Regions from separate parts of the Sporosarcina sp. SAFN-010 genome, predicted to be linked through region 2. Evidence: riboswitches for the same ligand, from Rfam matches in the RefSeq annotation. Region 2 holds a riboswitch; each other region holds the start of a gene.

Region 1 (6,124 bases), on a different contig from region 2:
AACTACAAGACTTGGATAAAGCAACAAACTACATTATGGTATGTCGCTCAGGTGGACGCAGTGGTCGCGCCGTGCAACTTCTTGAAGATCACGGTTACCAAGCAACGAACATGATAGGTGGAATGATGGCTTGGGACGGTTCTACTGAATAAATACATTTGCATTTACAGATGAAAAAGGAGGCGATCGTATGATTGAAACTGCTCATACCCTAGATGCAAAAGGGCTTGCATGCCCGATGCCAATCGTGCGCACGCGAAAAGCAATCCAGGGTTTGTCACCGGGGGACGTACTGGAAGTATTAGCGACTGACAAAGGTTCTACAGCTGATATAAAAGCGTGGGCCACGAGTTCAGGTCATGCCTATCTAGGAACTGAAACAGAAGGTAATGTGCTGCATCACTTCTTGAAAAAAGATAGTGCTCTGATTGAAGTGAAAGAAGAAATTCCTGTAATGGATTTGGAGTCTTTTGTGAGAAAAGTGGAAGAAGACAGATCACTCACAATCGTTGATGTGCGGGAAGAGCAGGAATACCAAGAAGAGCATATTCCAGGCGCACTTCATATTCCATTAAGTGAAATTGAATCACAAATGCATGAATTGAACAAAAGCGAAGACATATATCTCATCTGTCAAACAGGCAGAAGAAGTGGAATCGCAGGGATCCAACTAGCAGAAAACGGATTCAAAAACCTATACAACGTCGTGCCTGGCATGACCGAGTGGACAAAACAAACAAAAAAGGGGAACTGAAATCATGACTACACGTACAGCAATTATCGCAGCAAATGGAGAACTTTTTGACGCATACAAAGTATTCAATATCGCTACTGCAGCGGCTGCAAGCGAACACGAGGTAACAATCTTCTTCACGTTTGAAGGGTTGAACTTGATCCACAAACAAGCATCAGCCAACCTTCCACTACCTGAAGGGAAAGAGCATTTTGCAGAAGGATTTAAAAATGCAAATGTACCAGCCATTCCAGAACTGATTGCGATGTCGCAAGAGCTTGGTGTGAAATTCATTGCGTGCCAAATGACAATGGACGTTATGGGATTGGAAGTTGACGCATTTGTAGACGGTATCGAAGTTGGCGGCGCAGTAACATTCCTGGAGTTTGCGAAAGAAGCAGACGTGACACTAACATTTTAACTAGTGAATTAATCATAGAAAGGGGTAGCAATCATGGCAGTTCGTATTATGAAACCAGTAGAAGTTGCAAGGTACAGTATCGACAAAAAGCCTCTCTTCATCCTAGATGTGCGTAATGAAGATGCGTTTACAGATTGGAAAATTGAAGGGGAATCTATTGAGTACTTGAACATTCCATACTTCGATTTATTGGATGGTGTCGATAAAATCAAAGGAGAATTACCAGCGGACCGTGATATTCTGGTTGTCTGTGCTAAAGAAGGATCATCACAAATGATAGCGGAAATGCTCTCTGATGAGGGGATGGACGTTGCATATCTCGAAGGCGGCATGAAAGCTTGGAGTGAATACTTGGAGCCTGTGAAATTGGGCACGTTGAAAAGTGGTGGAGAACTCTATCAATTTGTCCGTCTAGGCAAAGGGTGTCTCTCTTATATGGTGATTGACGCGGGTAAAGCGGCAGTCATCGACGCAACACGCATGACGGATGTGTTCCTCAACTTCGCGAAAGAAAAGGGCGCAACGATTGAGCACGTATTCGACACGCATTTGCACGCGGATCACATTTCTGGTGGACGTGTCATTGCCGAAGTAACAGGTGCGACCTATTACTTGCCGAGTCAGGATGCGGAGGAAGTCGTCTTTGACTATCACAAACTAGCAGATGGGCTTCGCGTCACTGTAGGCAAAACTTCAGTAGAAGCGGTATTCTCACCTGGTCATACGAGCGGATCGACGTCGTTTGTCGTGGATAAGGCTTACTTACTCACTGGAGATATTTTGTTCATTGATTCGATTGGACGCCCTGACCTTGCAGGGATGGCGGATGATTGGGTAGGAGATTTACGAACAACACTCTACAGTCGCTATGAACAGTTATCTGAGGACCTCATCGTGCTACCAGCGCACTTCATGGAGATGAAAGAAGTGAATGCAGACGGCAGCGTTGCTAAGCAACTAAGTACATTATTTTCAGAAAACCACGGCTTGCAAGTTGAGGATGAAAACGAATTCCGTGTTCTTGTAACTGAAAACTTGCCCCCACAGCCAAATGCCTATCAGGAAATCCGAAAAACCAATATGGGAGTGCTCACTCCAGACGCTGAAACACAGCGAGAGATGGAAATTGGACCGAATCGTTGTGCCGTACGATAACTAAGGAGGAATTTTAAAAATGAAAGCAGATCACTTTTTAGACGCAACGGGACTGTCTTGCCCGATGCCAATTGTAAAAACACGCAATGCGATGAAAGAAGTCAACTCAGGAGAAATCCTTGAAGTGAAGACGACAGACAAAGGTGCGAAAGCTGATTTGACCGCTTGGACAAAGTCAGGTGGACATGAATTGCTGGAGCAAACAGAGTCAGACAATGTCTATACATTCTTCATTAAAAAAGGATAAGTTTGAAAAGAGAAGGGGGATATGTGTGCCTCCTTCTTTTTCTTGAAAGAAGGTATTAGAGATGAGTGTTAGTTTCATTGTCGTTTTATTTTTAATCGGGTTTGTCGGTTCGTTTTTATCCGGAATGGCAGGTATCGGCGGCGCCATCGTCAAATATCCGATGCTCCTATACATCCCACCGTTATTCGGATTAACCGCATTAACTGCCCATGAAGTGAGTGGAATCAGTGCAATAGAAATCTTCTTTGCTACGATTGCGGGAGTTTGGGCATATCGTGGAACAGGACTTCTGCACAAGACGCTCATCCTTTATATGGGTGGAGCGGTTCTAGTTGGGAGTTTCATCGGAGGGCTAGGTTCGAGTTTGCTATCTGAGCAAGCGGTCAATATGGTGTACGGTGTGCTTGCAGTGGTGGCGGCAATTCTGTTATTCATTCCAAGGAAAAAGGTGGAGGAGCGACCAGCGAGTGAAGTGATGTTCAATAAGTGGCTTGCGGCTGGACTCGCCTTTGTCGTCGGAATAGCATCAGGAGTTGTTGGAGCGGGGGGAGCGTTTGTGCTCGTTCCAATCATGTTAACGGTACTCGCAATCCCGACCCGAATAACAATTGCCTCATCTCTTGCAATCACATTCATTTCCTCAATTGGTTCTGCGACAGGTAAAATCGCGACGGGGCAAGTATTATGGGGACCGGCGATTGTCTTGATTGTCGCGGCACTCATTGCTGCACCACTCGGCGCGAAATTCGGACAAAAAGTGAATCCAAATGTGCTGAAATGGATTCTTGCGGTGCTGATTTTAGCGACTGCCATCAATATATGGAGCGATTTGTTATAACTGATTCGGTCATCGGTGTATGATAAGATACGACTTGTATTGTTTTTCAACCGGAGGCTCTTATGACAAATCGCAACAAAGGAATTTTATTACTATTAGCGTCGGCACTCGGATTTTCACTTATGACCGCATTCGTGAAGTTATCGGGGGATGTCCCGACGATGCAGAAAACGATTTTCCGCAATGGCGTATCAATGTTCATTGCATTTTTCTTCGTTATTCATTACAAAGAAAGACTGTTCGGCAAGCGTGAAAACCAACGTTTGTTGCTGTTGCGTTCTTCACTCGGTGCGATCGGCATCGTGTTATATTTCTATGCGATTGACCATCTCGTACTTGCGGATGCAGATATGCTGAATAAAATGAGCCCGTTCATTACGATTGTGTTTGCGGCGATATTTTTGAAAGAGCATGTAAAACCATTTCAGTTGTATAGCATTTTAATCGCGTTTCTCGGGACGTTGTTCATCATCAAACCATCGTTTTCACTCGATGTTGTTCCGTATGCAGCTGGTGTTTTATCCGCAGTCTTTGCAGGTGGTGCATACACCGTATTACGAGCACTTGGTGGCCGTGAGCAGTTTTACACCGTCGTGTTTTACTTCTCGACATTCACGACCGTTGTGCTATTGCCGTTCGTGATTTTCACCTATCAACCCATGTCGCTGCAACAGACCGTGTATTTACTAGCAGCAGGAGTGTTCGCCACAGTTGGTCAATTCGGGATTACACTTGCGTACAAATACGCACCGGCAAAAGAGATTTCAGTGTTCAACTATTTCACGGTCGTGTTCTCTGCAATCCTCGGATTTGTGTTACTTGGACAAATTCCGGATGTCTATAGCTTCATTGGCTATTTCATTATATTCGGCGCGTCATTTTACATGTTTTTACGCAATCGAGGCGGGGAAGAAGTGCCTGCAGAATTGGCAAAGAAAAAATAGTTTTGTTATGAATAAAACCCTCTTTCTCACGAGTTTTCGTGGGGAAGAGGGTTTTTGCGTTATTTGAATAGTTGAGTCGCATCAGGTCCGAACGTGTCTTTGAGCAACTTCTGTTTGCGTGTTTGAATCTGCAGTGCAAGTTCGTCAGCCTGTCGTTGCAATTCCGCAATCTCTTGCAGTTCTTTTTGCAACGCTTTTTTAGAAAGTAAATCGCCTTGGTCGAAGTAATCGATCTCCTGCTGTACACGTGCAAACGTTTGATGACGCTTCATGGCTCCTGCAGAGCTATGTGGTTCTTCCTTTATAACCTGTTCCTTTTGTGCAGTAAATCGTTCAATCGTACCCACTTGGATCACTCCTCTAAAATTTGCCAAACAAAAAACTCTTCCCCCGAACAGAGAAGAGTTGCTTAAGCGCAAATTCTCCTCATCGGCCAGGTTTCCCTGTTGGCAGCAGCACCTTGCGTGAGCAGGTTGCTGAGACGTCATCGGGCCAAGTCCCTCGGTCTCTCTGGATAAGAAAAGAGTCGTTCATTTAGTTAAAGCAAGTGTAGCATATCGCGGTGGGCAGGGCAATATGCCCTTCGGTTGGAGGAATCGGAAAGATGGGGACGGTTATCGGAAGTTTGGTAGTAGTTATCGGCAACATCCTGGCAACAATCGGCATTATCCAGCAAAGAATCGGTAGCATCGTGGAATTAATCGGAATCGAGACACAACTCATGTAGTTTTAGGGATTAATTGGTAGCGCTTCGCTTGTTGAAAGCTGGGCAATCCCGCTGTGTGGAAGAATCGGCAAGAAGGGGCCAGTTATCGGCAATTGGGCAGTGGTAATCAGCAACATTCAGGCAACAATCGGCATTATCTAGCAAAGAATCGGTAACATCGCAGAATTAATCGGAATCAAGACACAACTCACCTGGTTTTAGGGATTAATTGGTAGCGCTTCGCTTGTTGAAAGCTGGGCAATCCCGCTGTGTGGAAGAATCGGCAAGATGTGCTCAGTTATCGGCAATTCGGCAGTGGTAATCAGCAACATCCTGGCAACAATCGGTATTATTTAGCAAAGAATCGGTAACATCGCAGAATTAATCGGAATCGAGACACAATTGAGCCAAGGGAAATCCCTATTTCAGTGGTGGGAGCGTTGTCTGGGGATTCGGGTAGGCGTATGCTTGAGTAAGAAGTCATTAGCACGTTTGCAGTGACACATGATCTCAAAAAAAGTGGATTTGCCAACTACAAAGGAGGCGCTCGTATGAGCCAGATGACAGCAGTGAACGTGATTCGTATCGAAAAAGGAAAAGGAGCCGAAGTTGCGGAACGCTTCGCAAAACCAAAATCCGTCCATACTTTTCCGGGATTTGTTCGGATGGAATTGTGGATGAAAGAAAGTACTGAAGATCATGATGAACTCCATGTTTGCACGACTTGGGAAGACGAAAAATACTTCACAGAGTGGCGCGAAAAGCGTGCAATCGAAAAGGCGAAGATTCGAGCTGAACAAGAGAAGAACCAAACTGGTAAACCGCCGCATAATCCGATTCTTGGTACTGAATTATCTACGTACGTCACAATGGTTCAACATTTACCAGCAAAATAAAAATTGATTCAAAAGCTTTGCCACGTGCAAAGCTTTTTTTATGGAAAAGTAAAAGTAGCTATTGATAAATATGATACAATGTATAAATTCCAATATATTAGAATATTTATAAGGGAGGATTCTATGAAAGTTTTCGACTTACATTCAGATTTGTTTACGGACATCGCCTTCCGAAGAGCACGTG
Region 2 (6,124 bases):
ACAAACCGACCTCGAAATCCTTTACTGGTCTCCTGAAGATGCAGAAGAAGAAACGGTATATGATGCAATGAAGATGACGTATGAAGAAATCCATACGTATAAGGATGATGAATTTTACGGTGAATCATACGACCCGATTGACAAAGTATTGACATTCCGTACAGAAGGTAAAACAAATATCCTAAAACCTTTTGCTACAGCTAGTGCTTAATTGACATTCGTCCTTCAATAAAACAACGAAAAAGCGGAAGCCATCTAAACGGCTTCCGCTTTTGTTATGGATTTTAAACGCATCTCGTTATTCCGTTAACGAGACATTTGTGAGTTCCTTGACAGGAAGAAAAAGTTCCCCTGTTTCTACATACGTAATCGATAATTTGTCGCCTTCTTGAATGTACACCGCTTCAGGAATCGTTTCAGACGAAACTAGGAAGTTCCGTCCGTCTTCTGATTTCACAGAAACCAAGGTAAAGTCACCAGCTCGTTCTTTGTAAACACGGTTTACAGTGATCGCAGCCTTCGCTTCTTCTGCTTCTGAGCTGCCATTCACAGAACTGCCCCCTCGTTGTAATGCAGTTTTATACAGTTTCAATGCATCATTCGGGGAGTTGCCAGATACAGATATTTCCGGATTCGCAGCAGACACGATGAAGTAGTTTTGTAGGAAGCCATTCGAGTCTAGCACTGGTGTCAACCAACTCGCTTCTCCATAGAAGTTATAAAGGACCGGCATTTCACCAGACCACTTTTTCTCGATGAATTTCTTTTCAATAATTTGCAAGGCTCCTTGTGAGTCCATGTAGGATTCTTCAAGATCCCCCGTGTAGTACGTTGCTTTACCTGTGCGCCCGTCTGTCAGCGCATAACCTAGCATTGAATCGACGCCTTCTTTCGGACTTGTAAAGTCTGTGAAGTAATACATATGTCCATTTTCATCGAAAATCGGACTAACGTTTGCCTCCGTTCCTTCATCGGAAGGCAGTTTGACATCTTTTTTACCGACAATTGAATTCCAGAAACCATGAACGTACTTTCCGAAATAGCTATTTTGCAAACTGACGACTTCCGGAGAGACAGCACCATCGATATAGTCTGGGATATCCGCAAGTGCAAACTTCTCAATTGCCCCGGTCATCGGATCCGTCATGACAATCCCTTTCACGTCAAATCCATTGCGGGCTGTGATAAATTCTCCGTAAGAACGGATGTAATGGGGATTACCTTCATCGTCGATTTCCAATTGAACATCTCCATAAAAAATCAGTTCAGGATATTGTAAACGCATATGACGGTCCACTTGCTTGTTAAAGAAAGACGTCTCGGTATACGTCATTTCCGACGATACAAACTTCGGATTATCCGCAGAGTCCGTGGCGCTCATGCGGAAATAACCAGGCGTCGTCTTGCCATTCCACCATTTGAAAAAACCTGAAAATTCGACTGGTGCAATATATACATAATCATCTTTCACCTTTTGAATTTGTAAATGACCAAGGTCGTAATAACTTGTATTCGGTACTTGCCCGAATGCTTTTTTCATTTTGTTACGTGCAAATTTAGGTGGCACGCTCGCTGGTGTCTGAGTTTCGTCAAATGCTTCAATTTCTATTTGCTGATCCATTTCAACCGCTTTGTACTTGGTGTCCGCATTTAATAATGGGGCGGTGAGGATATAAATGCCTGCAAGGATCGCGAGTCCTGCAACGATACCCTTTGCCTTCCGATACACCCCACCATCTAATATTGTTCCAAGTATCGCTGCAGCGAGTAAAAGAACCCATAACGAGGACCAATGCTGGTCTAGATTTGTTGTGTAATAGAAAATAGAGAGGCCTACCGCAATCACTACAGCAATAATAATGAGTAGTACTACCATGAAACCGGAACTATTTGCTTTTTCTTCCGAACCGACACGTCTATGCAGCGGGACGGCCAGCAGTGCGGCAATAATGCCTGCGATTAGAGAAAATAAGAGTAAGTGAATCATGCACATGTCTTCCTTCCGTTTTTTAAGGTCTTCCTCTTATACGGAAGACACATCTAAAACGTTTCATTTTTTGATAGGACACGAAAAAACCGATTTCTCTATAATTGAGAAATCGGTTTGCGTGGTTAAATAGAGCGACGCATTCTAAGAATGCGCGCCATTCGATGGCCGAACACTCCTGCCAATACAGAGAGAATAATGTCTTTAGGTAAAGGTGGCAGCATCCAAATCCATGCTATTTTGTACGTGAACGCATCCGGTGCCGCCGCCCATAGCTTGTACGCAGCAAACATCCAGTTTGTTCCGATCAGGTAATTAATGACACATCCGACAAGTGCCGCGATAACAAATCCTGTTACGGTGCTGTTCTTTTCTACAATCTTGCCGGCGATGTATGCAACTAAAATAAAAGAAAGGATAAATCCGAACAACGGGCTGACAATTTCACCGAAACCTCCACTAAATTTCGCAAATACCGGTGCACCTGCAAGACCTATTGCCATGTAGACTGTCATTGAGACCGCCCCATATCGGCTTCCGAGTAATAGTCCTGCTAATACAGCAAAGAAAGTTTGCAGTGTAATTGGCACGCCACTTACTGATAAGGCCGGTAAAAAGTATGTAATATTAGCTCCAATCATCATCAATGCGGCAAACATTGCTGAGTAGACAAGTCCAAGCGTTCCGATCATCGTCTTCGAACGGTTTGGTTTCATAGTTGCTGTTGTTCCCATTTATAACACCCCTTTTACTATATAGTTATAGAATAAAAGGAAGAACTCAATGTGTCAACCTAATATATTTTAAGGTTAACCCAAATCCGAGCAATAATAAAACTGACAGTCATTCTCTGTCAGTTTATCGTCTTTTCCCTTCATCTTTAGGGAATAGGAAAAAGGAAATGACACCACTCAAAACCATTGCGCCAAGTGTAATATAAAAACGAGACATGACGGGCACGTCTGTAAAGTTTTTGTTGAGCATAACCCAGGCAACTCCACCGACTAATAACACCATCGGGATAACAAATTTGAACGCCCTCATAGCAATCCCCTTTCCTGCATGTACGTACAGTTTACCACATACACTAGGTAACTCCCAGTTCACTTCACACATTATCTATTGACGGAACTCTCAAACAACGGTATGATATGTTAAATTATTCACACAACTTAATAGTCATTCTTATCAAGAGAAGCGTAGGGATCTGGCCCGTCGATGCTTCAGCAACCAGCCATATGGTCAGGTGCTACTTCCAGCGGATGTTTGTAGTCCGGCAGATGAGGAGGAGACAATCATTGATATGACAAAGCCTTCTTCGTACGTAGAAGGCTTTTTTATTATTCTCTGCTTCATCGCTCTGCCGTAAGAAAGGATGATAGGGAAATGAAATTACTTGAGCGATTAAAAACAGAAGTTCTGACAGCTGATGGTGCAATGGGAACGTTACTCTATGCGGATGGACTCGACTTTTGCTATGAACAATTAAATATAGAAAAGCCGGATGTTATTCAAGGAATCCATGAACAATATATACATGCAGGTGCAGACATTATTCAAACCAATACGTACAGTGCCAACTCTTATAAGCTTGCTCGCTATGGACTGGAGCATCGTGTAAAAGAATTTAACGAAGCTGGAATTGCGATCGCCAAGCGTGCTGCAGCTCCAGGTGGTCAATATGTGCTCGGTACAATCGGTGGCATCCGTAGTATTCGTAAAAGCGATGCAACCATAGATGAAGTCCTCTCAATTGTTCAACAGCAAGCGGAACCACTGCTTGCCGGTGATCCAGACGGATTATTGCTGGAAACTTATTATGACTTTGAAGAGCTTTCTGCAGTAGTTAAGCACCTCCGTCAACAGACCGATATTCCACTAATCGCACAAGTATCCATGCATGAACCTGGCGTCTTACAGAATGGGTTGCGATTGAATGACGCTTTACATCAGTTAGAAGCATTTGGCGCGGATGTCGTAGGTGTGAACTGCAGACTAGGCCCGTACCATACGATCCAAGCATTTGAAGGGGTCGAACTCCCTGAGAAGGCATTTTTATCTGCGTATCCAAATGCGAGTTTGCTAGACGTTGAAGACGGACGGATTGTCTATGTCTCTGAAACGGATTATTACGGTCGCGCTGCACGGTTATTACGGGATGAAGGGGTTCGGCTAATCGGTGGGTGTTGCGGAACGACTCCTGCGCACATTGTCGCTGTGAAATCTCAATTGGCGAATCTTGCACCCATTACGGAAAAAGCCGTTATTCCACATAAGCCGATTGTTATTCGAGATGCGGAACCGACTCGCTATGAGCCGTTACACATAAAGGCTCAGCGTGAGCGTACGATTCTTGTTGAATTGGATACGCCACGACACTTGGAAACTGAAAATTATTTCGAAGGAGCTCGTCAACTTCAAGCAGCTGGAGCACACGCTGTGACGATGGCCGATAATTCTCTAGCTTCCCCACGGATTAGCAATCTAGCTATGGCGTCTCTTGTAAAACATCAAGATGATGTCCGCCCTCTCGTCCATATCACTTGCAGGGATCATAATTTGATTGGGCTTCAGTCTCACTTAATGGGGCTGGACGCACTTGGCATACATGATATTTTAGCTGTGACAGGCGATCCAACTAAGATTGGGGACTTTCCTGGGGCAACAGACGTTTATGACGTTTCTAGCCTAGAACTCTTCCAACTCATTAAAAAGTTGAATGAAGGGATATCATTCTCCGGTCGTCCTTTACGTAAAAAGGCAAACTTTTCAGTAGCGGGAGCTTTCAACCCGAACGTCCGGGTCGTCGAGCGAGCTGTTAAACGTCTTGAGAAAAAAATTGAATGCGGTGCTGATTACTTCATCACACAACCTGTCTATACGAAAGAAAAAATTATTGAAATTCATGAAGCCGTCAAACATTTAGATACTCCGATTTTCATCGGAATCATGCCGTTGACGAATATTCGTAACGCTGAATTCCTGCATCATGAAGTACCAGGCATCAAGTTGTCTGATGAAGTGCTGGAGCGCATGAGAGCATGTGGGGATGATCGTGAAGCGGCGACTGCAGAAGGTATACAAATTGCTAGAGAACTCATCGACACAGCAGCTTCTTTATTTAACGGGATTTACTTAATTACTCCATTTTTACGTTATGACATGACTGTCGAACTCGTGCACTATATCAACCAGATTGACGCTATAAGAGAAAGAGAGGTGCACCATGCCACAACAAATTAAAGATGAATTGAAGAAACGTATTCTCGTGATGGATGGAGCAATGGGCACGATGCTACAAAATGCTGATCTAGCAGCGGATGACTTCGGCGGTGAAGAGTATGAAGGATGCAATGAATATTTGAATCTGACAAAACCCGATGTGTTGACCCGAATTCATAGAGAATACTTAGAGGCTGGTGCTGATATCATCTGTACGAATACGTTCGGTGGTACACCTGTCGTGTTAGACGATTATGATTTAGGTAGTGAAGCGGATGTGATTAACCGTCGCGGAGCAGAACTTGCGCGTGCTGCAGCAGATGAGTTTTCGACACCTGATCGTCCTCGATTCGTTGCGGGAGCCATGGGGCCGACGACTAAGACGCTGTCCGTGACAGGTGGGATTACGTTTGACCAGTTGGCAAACGATTTCTACGTTCAGGCGAAAGGGTTAATCGACGGAGGCTCAGATCTCCTCTTAATGGAAACCAGTCAAGACATGTTGAATGTCAAAGCTGGGACGATCGGAATCCGTCGAGCCTTTAAAGAAACTGGACGGGAACTCCCAGTGATGATATCCGGGACGATTGAACCGATGGGTACGACATTAGCCGGACAAAGTATTGAAGCATTTTACGTTTCAATAGAGCATATTAACCCCCTTTCAGTCGGACTGAACTGTGCTACGGGACCCGAATTCATGACAGATCATTTACGCTCGCTGTCAGAGCTCGCGACAGGATTCGTCAGTTGCTATCCAAACGCAGGGTTACCTGATGAAGAAGGTCATTATCATGAATCGCCTGAATCGCTATCGAAAAAGCTGGAAGGATTTGCGGACAAAGGTTGGCTGAATATTGTTGGAGGCTGTTGTGGGACGACACCTGCACATATTCAAGCAATCCGCCGGGCAGT
Region 3 (6,124 bases), on a different contig from region 2:
ATAATAATCCAGCTTCTTTGTCAATCACAATGATGGCATCATCTTCATACATAATGGAAAGCCCTGTAAGTTCACTGTCATTTTTCGCAGCTTGGTTGGTCATAATTTCAACCTTATCTCCAACATTCAACAATCGGTCATGTTGAGTGGTAGGTTCTCCGTTAACAGACACTTGCCCACGGGAAAGAATCCCTTTCACTGCATTTCTACTTTTTTGGACAGTCTCTAGCAGAAAAGGTAAAAGCGGCTGTTCCTTTTTTACTTGATAACCTGTTGCTTGCGGTGTTGCTTGTTTTGAGTTATTTCGCATAGTCACGTCTCCTTATTCATTCATTATGCGCAACCTTTAACGAAATATCAAACATCATTTAGGACAATGCTTTTAAACCTATGACGCCAATGACAATCAATGCAAGACTGCCGATCCTTGCTAAACTTTTGGATTCACCAAAAAAGAGCATATTCAGAATTACGGCGCCTGCAGTTCCAATTCCTATCCATACTGCATATGCTGTGCTCACTTGTAAATACTGGAACGATGTATACAAAAATACAAATGCTAAACCAAAACCACCTAAAAATAAGATACCTGAAGGAATCGTCTTCTTTTTACTATATTTGTTTAATCCGATGACTCCCGTAAATTCAAATATCGCGGCTAATGCTACAAATAACCATCCCATATTAACGATTCCTTTCTGCTGCTAGTTTTTCGTCATGTCCATCAGCAAGTTTCAAACCGATGACTCCTGTCACTAAAATGACGATGAAGAAAATTTTCCCGCCACTTAACGTTTGTCCGAAGAAAAACACATCCATCAATGCAGTTCCGATGGTTCCGATAGCTGCAAATATGGCATATACAGTTCCTGTTGGTAATGTCGCGCAAGCTTTAGAAAGGAAGTGGAAATCGACGAATATAAATAACACGATCGGAATCCAGTGCCACCATACAGAAGCTACATTAAAACCGAAAATCCATACAAGTTCAAAAAAACTAGTTGCCGCTACATAAAGCCATTCTTTTTTCATTAGAAATACTCCTTCTCTCAGATGACTGACTGTCATTCATATTAATCCGTACTCGTACGAACTAAAAAATGTATACAACGACTGACACTATTTTGTTGCCAGTCGTTGGAAATCCCTATTCATTGCCTGGTTGTTTCGAATAACCAAGGGCATACGATAAAAACAACAACGTTTCCCTCTTTTGCTCAGTAGCGCGAATTTCTTGGTCAACGTCTTCATCATACAAGTAAATTTGCTCTGCAGCGGACTCAGTCAATCCGATAATGAGTTTTGCTAACTGATCTGGATGACTGTCGATGCGAATGACTCCTTGCTTCTGCACCTTTTCAACGAGTGCGCTTACCCATTGGTAAATTGGAGCATATACACTCTCCCACTCTTTCAAGTGTTCAGTTGATGCTAACCCTGAATAGATCATCGCCTGAATCTCGTGGTGTTCTTTATTAACTGCAAATATCGCATCTACAAATTGTTTCAGTTGCTCATCAAACGATGCAGAATCTTCAACAGCGTCTATCACCGTTTTCAGGGTATGCTGTACCATCACTTCTGCAATCGCAGGCATGAGCGATAGTTTAGAGGGAAAGTATAAGTAAAACGTTCCTTGTGCAATCCCTGCAGCTTTAACAATATGTGAAACTGTCGTTTTTTCTACGCCTTTTTCAGTAAACACTTGAATCGCAGACTGAACAATTTTTTCTCTCTTGTTCATAACATCCCTCCACAAATGACTGACTGTCATTCATTATAATCCAATCCACTGAGAACTACAAGTTCTTCAGCTGGATCAATACTCGCCACTTCACAAATTTCATCATTTCCATTCAAATGGAGTTTGTTGGTAGACATAGTAATTAAGCCAATTTGAAAATAAGAGATGTGTATGGGAACGCCACGTGTTCAGCGGATTCAACGAGCTATTGTCATTCGGGAAGTAATTCTTAGGAATATCAATTTCAAGTCCTTTTGCTGCATCACGCTCATATTCTTCCTGCAACGTTCCCGCATCGTACTCTAAGTGCCCCGTAATCATAATGTTTTTTGCATCGTTAGATAGCACGATAAAGGGTCCAACATCTTCCGAATATGCGAGTAGATTCAATGAGTCATGCTGTTCGATATCGTATTGAGATACTCCTGTATGCCTGGAGTGTGGAGCTGGAAACAGGTCATTGAATCCTCGTGCAAGATTGACAGTTGGATTTGTAACGAGATGATCAAAAATGCCAAAACACTTAGAAGGCAGTTGGTGTTTGTTCACTCCATAGTAATGATAAAGTGCTGCTTGGGCACCCCAACAGATATGCATAGAAGATGTTACATTCACTGATGCCCAATCCAAAATCTCCTGCATTTCTCCCCAATACTCAACCTGTTCGAATTCCATTTGCTCTACAGGTGCCCCCGTTACAATCATTCCATCAAATTTTTCGTCTTTCACTTGAGGAAATGTTTTGTAAAAAGTATCCAAATGGTTTTTACTAACATTCTTCGATACATACGTTTCTGTGTGTAAAAAAGTTACATCCACTTGAAGCGGAGTATTACCTAGCAAACGCAGAAGCTGCAGTTCCGTTTTTTCTTTTTGAGGCATTAAATTCACGACTAGTATGCGTAGTGGTCTAATGTCTTGTGAGGTAGCACGCTCTTCATCCATCACAAATATTTTTTCTTGCTTCAGTAATTCTCCCGCGGGTAACGCTTTTGGTATTGTAATTGGCACAATTCTTCACTCCTATTCAGCCCATCAAAAAACTTCCGCTTTCTAAGAGAGAGAAAGTGGAAGCTAATAGCCGTTCCTCTTATCTCTCAAGACAAAGTCTTGTGGAAGTAGCACCTTCCTGAATCTATCAGGGGTTGCTGAAACGTCAATGGGCCATTTCCCTCGGTTTCTCTCGATAAGCGTATTCAATTACTGAACAGTATACCATTTCTAAGTTGTTTGTATAGTCTAACATTAAACAAAATCGAGTTTACTCACGGGCTAGCAACTAGTTAGTCGTCATATTGGGCTCTGGAAAATCCTCTTCCTAGAATTTCAGATGCATTTAAGAAGATTACGAACGATGTCGGCTCTTGCTCCTGCACAATCTTTTTAAAGTAGATCGCTTCTGATTGCTCAACGACACAAAGGATCATGGTTTTCTCCTGATTCGAGTAGCCTCCTAAAGACTTCACTTTTGTTAACCCTCGATTGAGTTCGGTATTAATGAGTGCTTGAACTTTTTCTTCTTGTTCCGTAATGATCAGGATCAGCTTGGTAGGAGATGTTTGAAGCTGCACAAAATCGATTACCTTACTCGTCACATAGATTGCCATCATGGCATAAAGCGCGAGTTCCAAGTCAAAGACAAAAGCCGAGATGATGACGACAGCACCGTCAACAATTAGCTGAGCAAAGCCACTGGAAAAGTTAGTATATTTCTTCAGAACTTGAGCAATTAGTGCAGTTCCACCTGTCGAGCCGTTCCCCCTATAAACAATTCCTAGACCGATACCAAGCATAATCCCACCATAAATAGAACTTAATAACGGATTATGAATTGGGACATTAATATCTGTCGTTAAGAAAATGAAAAATGGTACAAAAAACGTCCCCACAATGGTTCTCCAACTAAAATCTTTTCCAACAAGGACAAGCCCTAAAATGAGGAGTGGTAAATTAATAAGCCACTGTACATAAGCGGGGTTAAATCCATAAAGTTCAAAAAGAATCGTGCTTATTCCCGAAACACCACCTGCAGCTATCCGTGAAGGTAATAGGAAAATAGTAAATGCAAGTCCGACAAACGCCGAACCCACAATAATTTGGAGATAGTCAAAAATCGCTGATTTTTTAAATTGAGTAAATGTCATCGTGTCCCTCCGTTCGTGCCAACTGTACTATTCTATCAAATTACGTGTACGTTGTGACGATTGACAATGAAAAGAAGGAGAAGTTTTTTCATTCTAAATATTCTATATTAATGAACTTTCGACAAAAAATCGACCATTTTTTTGCATTTCCCAACATAGAATTGTATGATTATAGAAGAATTCAGGTACCATTGAAGGAGGTTCTCTTATGAGGAGCTTAAGCGTTGTAAGAAAAGTTGATCATCTAGGGAGAATAGTTATCCCAATTGAATTACGTGAGACAATGAAACTTCCTGAAGGACAACCACTTGAATTTTTCACGGAGGATGAAACCATTATTCTTAGGAGCTATAAAATCCGTGAAGCTTGTGTGATTACCGGAGAAATCACTTCCGATAATTTTGAACTGTCAAACGGCATGTTCGTAAGCCCTGCGGGTGCTAAAGTTATTCTTGAAGAGGTTAAAGAGGAGTTTAGTATGTAAAAAGAAAGGGTTGCTGCCAGTGGAGTCTCTTCGACTTCTCAAGCAGCAACCCTTTCAATTTTCTTTTACGCTTCAGGATTATCCAGAAATGCTGTAATCTCTTCACGCGTTTTTCTGTCTTTACTAACAAATCGACCTTTTTCTACGCCTTCGCTGTAAACAAGAAAACTTGGGATCCCAAAAATGTCGTGTTCTGCACAGATATCTATGAACTGATCACGATCTACATATACAAATTCGTACTCCGGGTAATCTACTTCAATTCCTGGGAGTAACGGATCGATGACTCGACAATCCGGACACCAATCTGCGGAAAACAGAAACACCGTTCGTTCCCCTTGTTTAAGTTCTTCAAATTGCTCTTGTGACTGTAACTTTTCCATTTAAATCTCCCCCTTATAGCATTTAGTATATCATTCCCTATGTAGTGAAGAGTCGATTTGGCTCGACCTTTTTTTTGGCGAGTCGCATTAAAAAAAGCAGAGAAGAAAGCGACTTTCGCTCTTCCCTACTCTAACGTTTCTTTTGTTCAATGAGCACTTTTATTCTTTCGTCGGTTGTCCGTTCAAGTGCATAGGTGGGGGGATAATCCATCCTTTTTCTTTGTTTAGTTTCAATAGCTTTGCTCCAAACATGATTTTGTCAGCATGGAACTTGGCAAACATTGTCGCAATATCCTCACGCAAACATTGCCCCATCACTTGGCTACAGGAAACAAGCGCCTGGCCAACGTTTATGGAGATCGCTCCGCTGATTTCAGGGTCCATGAATCGTGCACCTGGAGGGATATCATCTGCAGAGCAAGTTGGACGGTCTGGTAGCGTTGGTGGCGGCATGATGCCATTTTCCTTCAGCACTTCTTCGATCTGCTTGTTATGATCTCTCATCATATCCACTGCTTCTTGCAAAAGCTTCTTTAGTCCTTCATCCCCAGCGTGGTTAATAAAGGTCTGATAAGCACTGATTAGCCCTTTGTTTGCTCCAACATAAGCCCAACTACCAATTATCTCTCCGTAGTGCATTGGCTCATCTTTCGGATTACCACTTAGAATTCCCATTCGATTCTCCTCATTTCTTTGAAAGTATTCGATCCTTCCTAGGATGAGGAGAATTTGAAAAGTTATTCATTGAGAATGGCCCATGTGCACTTCAGATTTATTATTTGTAGATATTCCTTTCCCAAAATCTTTGTTTTGCTAATGCATTTATATAGTCTTGATTAAAATCATGCTCGTTCTTTTCGACAACAATGCCAGGACCTTCATGGACAGATGTCATCGAAATAAAACGTGATCCATTATTGGTAAAAGCAATTGGTTTAAAATGCTCCCACGGTTCTTCAATAAAGTTACGCATATTATTGTCAAATTCTGCAGGATGGGTCGATGTGCCGCCACCTACCAGCACACTGTCATACAAAACAGGTGATGCAGTTAAAAACGTCTGATTTGCAATAGCAGTTTTACCTGCCGTTCCTTTAACCGTTCCTAGTGTTCCACTCACTATATCGACCGTGACGCCCGCGTTACGAAGTGATTTAACTGCATTTCCAATGACTGTACTATCAAATCCTTCTCCGATCAGGATTGCCACTTTCAATGTTTCCGGAACGAAAACCGTATACTTCATGCTGAGTGCTTGTGAGGACGCTGTAACATTCGATGGGGTGCATTCTGGACGCTTTACTCCAACCGCAGTTGCAATTGCTGCTGAGAGTCCGCTATCGACGTTACAAAACATATCCACGACTTG
Region 4 (6,124 bases), on a different contig from region 2:
TTCATGGTAACGCCTCCTTATGCACGAGATTCGTATAATTTTACAGCCTCAATGATGACTTGTGCCGCTTTTTCCATCGTTTCTGCAGAAACAAACTCGTAGCGACCATGGAAATTTTCTCCTCCAGCAAAAATATTAGGTGTTGGTATGCCCATATAGGAAAGCTGAGATCCGTCAGTACCGCCCCGGATTGGTTCAATTATTGGAGAAATGCCTAATTTGTTGAATGCTTCCGAAATGATATCGACGATTTCCATATGCGGCTCAATCTTCTCGCCCATATTGAAGTATTGGTCTTCCAATTCAAGTTCAATCGCGTCTACGCCATAATCCGATTGCATCTGAGCAACTGTATCGAAAAACAGTTTCTTGCGTGATTCATACGTTTCCTTGTCGAAATCACGAATAATATAGTCTAATACGGTCTTTTCAACAGAACCTTGAATGTCCATTAAGTGGATGAATCCTTCGCGTCCATCCGTTAGCTCAGGGATTTCTAAGCCAGGCATTGCTGCTTGGAATTCTTGTGCACGTAAGATGGAGTTCACCATTTTCCCTTTTGCAGTACCGGGGTGGACGTTCGTTCCTTTGAACGTAACACGTGCCCCGGCTGCATTGAAACTTTCATACTGCAACTCACCAAGTGGGCCACCGTCCATTGTATACGCAAAGTCTACGCCAAAAGCATCCACGTTAAATAGGTGTGGGCCACGTCCGATTTCTTCATCAGGTGTGAAAGCAACACGTAATTTGCCATGCTTCACTTCGGGATGCTCTTGGAAATAAGCCATCGCCGTCATGATTTCCGCAACACCGGCTTTATCATCAGCACCAAGTAGTGTCGTACCATCGGTTGTGATCAACGTCTGTCCGATATAGTTTTGAAGCTCAGGGAAGCGACTAACAGAGAGGACCGTGTTTTCATTCAAAACCAGGTCACTGCCGTCATAGTTGTCATGGCGCTGTGGATTCACATTTTTACCCGTGAAATCAGGTGATGTATCAACGTGCGCTAAGAATCCGATTACAGGGATCTCTTTGTCTGTATTCGCAGGAAGTGTTGCGAACAAGTAGCCGTTCTCATCCAGCGTAATGTCTTCCATACCTAGTGTTGTGAGCTCTTCCTTCAATAGATGTAACAAATCCCATTGGTTAGTGGTGGAAGGAGTTGTAGAACTCTTTTCATCAGACTCAGTGTCAATCTTTGCATAGCGGATGAATCGTTCCAATAGTTGTTCTTTCATCACGTCAAAAAATCCCCTTTCAATTCTATGTACTTGAGAGTCACCTCATGCAATCTGGGAATTAGGCAGACGACAAAACCGACAGAACTGGTGTGATCTGTCGGAGGTTGAAGTCGGTGCTCTCTAGATTATTCGACTGTATAATTTTTGTGAGCGACAACCGTCAGTGTGGATGCTGCTCCAATCAGATCGGCGTCCTCTTCAGAAATTTCTACAATAACGGAGTTTTCTAAGATCTTGTGGATTGCCCCTAAAACGAAAACATCATTACGAGTGAACGAAATTTTTTCGCCAATTTTACGTGCTGCGATAAAATCAGAGACAGGATGCTCTTTACGCGGAAAAGCCAAACGAATCCCTCCTCTAGTCTGTTTCGATATCTTTCGTATTGTGAAGACCCATGGCCATTCAGAAAAACAGACAGTGTGTTGTGCGGTTGGCCCGGTGGTTTGGAACATAAAAAATTGTAATACTTCCATAAGTATAGCATAATTCGAACAATTTCGCGCTTTTCTTGTCGAAAGAGGTGGAATTGATTGACCTTATACCAGAAGGGGTATATTATGAACGTAGTTAAGAGAGGTGGCCAGATCCATGGAATACGATGCAAAGGTAGTCAATCGTTTAAAACGAATAGAAGGTCAAATTCGCGGTGTCCTACGGATGATTGAGGCTGGTGATGAATGCAAAGACGTCATTACACAGTTGTCTGCGTCTCGCTCAGGAATCGATAGGACCATCGGGTTAATTGTGAGTACGAATCTGATTGCCTGTATGGAAAACGAAGAGCTTTCGGATAATCCGCAAGCAAAGGAGACGCTTGTAAAAGAAGCTGTCGACTTATTAGTAAAGAGCCGCTAACTGCAGGCTCTTTTTTTTGTGGGCTGAAAAATTAAAACCTTCTTACAGTTTTCTCATCAAGTCCTAATAATCATCTCAGAGTCCTCTCAGACTGTGGGGTTATGATATAAGTATCCCAAAAGGAAAAGGAGAGGAACAAGATGAAAAAGACATTGATCACAGCAGTAAGTGCACTACTTATTTCCGCAGGAGGTGCGAACGCAGCGACATTTGCACATGCAGATCAAAACGCAGATGCACAAAGCTCATACGCACACGTACAACACAACTCGAACTACGGTCAGCAAGTAAACCAAGACATCACAGGTCTGGAAGAGTACGCATCAGTTGCTTCCGTCATCGACCCAACTAGCTTCACTACACGTGTTACTGAAGACAACGTGTCCAACCGGGTAATTCTTTTCTCTGATAACTACGGTCGTACACAGTACAAGAGTGTCTTCGTGAAAAAGACAGGACTTCTGAAAGTCATCAACTTAAAAGGTGGTGGAGTTGTCCTTGAAACGACTGTGAAAGCAGATGCACCACAAAAACCAGAAGTGAAGCCTGAGCAGCCGGGAAGTGCTATTAGCGTCCTCCCTGAGTACAAAACACTGGCTTCAGCAGTAGACTTGACTGCTTTGACACCTGTCATCGTATCAGATAACTACAATAACCGTACGATCCTATTGAAAGATGCGAACGGTCAGGGACAATATAAGAGTGTCTTCGTGAAAAAGACAGGTCTATTAAAAGTCATTAACCTAAAAGGCCAAGGAGTTGTCATTGAAACAGTCGTAAAAGAAGACGCAGCAACACCAGCTCCTGAAGCGAAACCTGAACAGCCTGCAAGCACAATCAGTAGCCTGCCTGAATACAACACACTCGCAGCTCACGTTGACCTAAGCACACTCACACCAGTAGTTGTCTCTGATAACTACAACAACCGCACAATCCTATTGAAAGATGCAAACGGACGCGAGCAATTCAAAAGCATCTACGTGAAACGCACAAACATGCTCAAAATCATCAACCTAAAAGGCGGCCAAATCTTTTACGGCGCAGCTCAATAATTAATTCTTACCCGCAGACCGAAGTCTACCAAGACTTTGGTTTGCGGGTTTTCTATCTCTTTCTTCTCTTTACCTGTTTCATGTGGTTCGTTGTCATATTAGGATCCGTTGATTGTAGTGGAAGACGGCGACTCCGGAGGGATGCTAATGGAAACAACCTAAGTTCGCGGCGTCCTGCCGCAACGGTTGCATGACCTACATCCTGTAGGCCCGCATCCGACTGTAGTGGAAATCAACCCCGTAATAGTGTTGATTGTTAAACTATCAAATAATTTAGATTTAACTGTTGACTTTCTATTTTCAACCAAGTATACTCAGTTCCAAGATGGAAAACTGAATAAGTCACAAACTCTTATCAAGAGCGGCGGAGGGACTAGGCCCTGCGATGCCCGGCAACCGGCAAGCTTACCAGCTTGCAAAGGTGCTACTTCCTACAGATCTATTATGGATCTGAAAGATAAGGGGAAGTGCCAGCAATGGCAGATCCTCTTCTATAGGTAGAAGGGGATCTTTTTAGTTTCCCCATCACCCGTCCGGTGTGCGCAGTTCCATCAATCTAATTTCCGGAGGTTTTGTAAATGACGAATTTTCAACCCGAAACACTTTTGCTGCACGGTGGTCAAGAACCCGATCCAACAACTGGATCACGAGCTCTTCCTATCCACAGAACCACATCATTCGTATTTCGTGACACGGACCACGCCAAAAACCTTTTTGCACTGCAAGAAGCTGGCAACATCTACACACGTATCACGAATCCAACAGTCGCAGTATTTGAAGAACGCATCGCGTTACTCGAAGGAGGCGCTGCAGCCGTTGCACTCTCATCTGGTATGGCGGCAATCGCGTTCTCAATCTTGAATATTGCAGAAGCTGGTGACGAAATCATTGCAGCAGCCAACCTTTACGGCGGAACGTACAACTTATTTGCCACAACGCTGCCGAAGTATGGGATCACTGTAAAATTTGTCGACTCAACTGACCCGGAAAACTTCCGTAGTGCTATTACGGAAAAGACAAAAGGTATATTTGCTGAAACAATCGGTAACCCGAGCTTACAAGTGCTCGATATCGAAAAGGTTGCATCGATTGCACACGAAAGTGGCGTTCCACTTTTAATCGACAATACATTTGCGTCCCCATACGGATGCAATCCGATTGAATTTGGCGCTGACGTTGTTATCCACTCTGCCACGAAATGGATTGGCGGTCACGGAACAACGATTGGCGGCGTAGTGGTAGATGCAGGAAAGTTCGACTGGACGCAAGGCAGATTCCCTGCTTTCACGGAAGCGGACGAATCGTATCACGGATTACGCTACGGCATCGACACGGCAGGCGCTGCATTTGCGACAAAACTCCGTGTCCAAGGACTTCGTGATTTCGGTCCATGCCTCGATCCTGACAGTGCATTCAACTTCCTACAAGGCTTGGAGACGCTTCATTTGCGAATCCAACGTCACGGAGAAAACGCACAAAAGGTCGCACAATTCCTGAAAGAGCATCCATCTGTTGAATGGGTTACCTACACGGGTCTCAACGACCATCCAACAGCAGAACTTGCCAAGAAGTATTTGAAAAATGGAGCAGGGTCCATTATTGTTTTCGGAATTAAAGGCGGGCGTGATGCAGGACGTCGTGTGATCGACAACGTTGCTGTTTGGTCCCACGTAGCGAATGTTGGAGATGCAAAGTCGCTAATTATCCATCCGGCTTCAACAACGCACCAACAGCTTTCTGGCGAAGACTTGAAAAATTCAGGTGTTACTGAGGAACTCATTCGTCTCTCAGTGGGACTTGAATCAGCAGACGATATCATTGCTGATCTAGCACAAGCGATTGAGAAGGCAGCTCCCGTTAACGTATAATTACAGAAAAAACACCCGAGTCCTCATTTGGATTCGGGTGTTTCGTTTATTTATGTCTAGGGTGTTTGTTGTGTTTCAAATCTTTTTGCAACTCTTTGAAAAGGGCCGTCACCATAAACAGGATGATGAACGAAAACGGAAGGGCTGCGATAATTATCGTATTCTGCAGGGCGGAAAGACCACCAACAGATAGTAAAATAACCGCAATTCCGGATTGGATTAATCCCCAAATCATTTTCACACTGTTAGGTGGGGTTAACGAGCCATAAGTCGACTGCATCCCAAGTACAAAGGTCGCTGAATCCGCCGATGTGATGAAGAACGACGTAACCAGTAAGATTGCAAACGCAGATGTTAGTGTGGACCAAGGCAACTGGCTAAACATCTGGAAAATCACAAGTTCCGTATCAACGGATGCAAGATCCGCGACGCCGGACTTCTGAATTTCAATCGCAGTTGTCCCGAAAGCTGAGAACCAGATGAAACTAAGAATACTTGGAGCAAGCAATACACCCACCATGAATTCACGAATCGTACGGCCTTTTGACACACGAGCGATAAACATACTGACGAACGGTGCCCAAGAAATCCACCAAGCCCAGTAGAAGATTGTCCAAGTGTCTAGCCATTCACGATTTCCAGCATTCAGTGGAGCGGTACTTAAACTCAAGTCGATGAAATGAGAGATATAACCTCCGACTGAATCTGTAAAGATGTTCATAATTAGCAATGTAGGTCCTAAAATAAGCATGAACCCAAGTAATGCCAGAGCTAATACAAGATTCGTATTAGACAAGTAGCGTATTCCTTTACTTAGTCCTGACCACGCAGACATGATGAACAAAACGGTAACTATTGAAATGATAATGAATTGGGACCGTATGCCGATTTCAAACCCGAACAAATAGTTCAGGCCGGCATTAATTTGAACAGCGCCAAAGCCGAGAGACGTGGCCACGCCGAATGACGTTGCAAAGACTGCGAGAACATCGATCATTGTTCCCCATGGCCCTTTCATTTTGTCGCCAAAAATCGGCTTCAGTGTTGCTGAAATTAATCCTGGTTCCCCTTTTCGGAATTGGAAATACGCTAAGCACAG

What was found. Region 2 has a riboswitch for S-adenosylmethionine ahead of ACR65F_RS10650 (bifunctional homocysteine S-methyltransferase/methylenetetrahydrofolate reductase). Riboswitches for the same ligand answer to the same signal wherever they lie in the genome.
Region 1: linked by a shared signal. The riboswitch ahead of ACR65F_RS02740 (hypothetical protein) and the one ahead of ACR65F_RS10650 (bifunctional homocysteine S-methyltransferase/methylenetetrahydrofolate reductase) in region 2 are both predicted to bind S-adenosylmethionine.
Region 3: linked by a shared signal. The riboswitch ahead of metA (homoserine O-acetyltransferase MetA) and the one ahead of ACR65F_RS10650 (bifunctional homocysteine S-methyltransferase/methylenetetrahydrofolate reductase) in region 2 are both predicted to bind S-adenosylmethionine.
Region 4: linked by a shared signal. The riboswitch ahead of ACR65F_RS04520 (O-acetylhomoserine aminocarboxypropyltransferase/cysteine synthase family protein) and the one ahead of ACR65F_RS10650 (bifunctional homocysteine S-methyltransferase/methylenetetrahydrofolate reductase) in region 2 are both predicted to bind S-adenosylmethionine.

Annotation. Positions count from the first base shown of each region.
Region 1 covers NZ_JBPFDS010000001.1:568,592-574,715, reverse strand. The annotation lists gene ACR65F_RS02775 (rhodanese-like domain-containing protein) at 1-152, shown strand, start outside; gene ACR65F_RS02770 (sulfurtransferase TusA family protein) at 191-754, shown strand; gene ACR65F_RS02765 (DsrE/DsrF/DrsH-like family protein) at 759-1,154, shown strand; gene ACR65F_RS02760 (MBL fold metallo-hydrolase) at 1,188-2,309, shown strand; gene ACR65F_RS02755 (sulfurtransferase TusA family protein) at 2,329-2,556, shown strand; gene ACR65F_RS02750 (sulfite exporter TauE/SafE family protein) at 2,618-3,394, shown strand; gene ACR65F_RS02745 (DMT family transporter) at 3,457-4,338, shown strand; gene ACR65F_RS02740 (hypothetical protein) at 4,398-4,685, opposite strand; SAM riboswitch class I at 4,762-4,859, opposite strand; gene ACR65F_RS02735 (hypothetical protein) at 4,943-5,065, shown strand; gene ACR65F_RS02730 (antibiotic biosynthesis monooxygenase) at 5,596-5,940, shown strand; gene ACR65F_RS02725 (dipeptidase) at 6,064-6,124, shown strand, end outside.
Region 2 covers NZ_JBPFDS010000008.1:89,838-95,961, reverse strand. The annotation lists gene ACR65F_RS10670 (N-acetyltransferase) at 1-211, shown strand, start outside; gene ACR65F_RS10665 (hypothetical protein) at 299-1,987, opposite strand; gene ACR65F_RS10660 (biotin transporter BioY) at 2,113-2,721, opposite strand; gene ACR65F_RS10655 (hypothetical protein) at 2,846-3,031, opposite strand; SAM riboswitch class I at 3,170-3,274, shown strand; gene ACR65F_RS10650 (bifunctional homocysteine S-methyltransferase/methylenetetrahydrofolate reductase) at 3,374-5,230, shown strand; gene metH (methionine synthase) at 5,214-6,124, shown strand, end outside.
Region 3 covers NZ_JBPFDS010000013.1:36,797-42,920, forward strand. The annotation lists gene ACR65F_RS14110 (RluA family pseudouridine synthase) at 1-310, opposite strand, end outside; gene ACR65F_RS14115 (DMT family transporter) at 369-683, opposite strand; gene ACR65F_RS14120 (DMT family transporter) at 685-1,032, opposite strand; gene ACR65F_RS14125 (TetR/AcrR family transcriptional regulator) at 1,148-1,744, opposite strand; gene metA (homoserine O-acetyltransferase MetA) at 1,847-2,755, opposite strand; SAM riboswitch class I at 2,832-2,937, opposite strand; gene ACR65F_RS14135 (YitT family protein) at 3,028-3,888, opposite strand; gene ACR65F_RS14140 (AbrB/MazE/SpoVT family DNA-binding domain-containing protein) at 4,097-4,372, shown strand; gene ACR65F_RS14145 (thioredoxin family protein) at 4,438-4,755, opposite strand; gene ACR65F_RS14150 (DUF3231 family protein) at 4,915-5,430, opposite strand; gene ACR65F_RS14155 (catalase) at 5,531-6,124, opposite strand, start outside.
Region 4 covers NZ_JBPFDS010000002.1:334,497-340,620, reverse strand. The annotation lists gene ACR65F_RS04545 (DMT family transporter) at 1-5, opposite strand, end outside; gene pepT (peptidase T) at 18-1,244, opposite strand; gene ACR65F_RS04535 (DUF2187 family protein) at 1,373-1,594, opposite strand; gene ACR65F_RS04530 (metal-sensitive transcriptional regulator) at 1,839-2,105, shown strand; gene ACR65F_RS04525 (hypothetical protein) at 2,246-3,157, shown strand; SAM riboswitch class I at 3,507-3,621, shown strand; gene ACR65F_RS04520 (O-acetylhomoserine aminocarboxypropyltransferase/cysteine synthase family protein) at 3,736-5,025, shown strand; gene ACR65F_RS04515 (BCCT family transporter) at 5,072-6,124, opposite strand, start outside.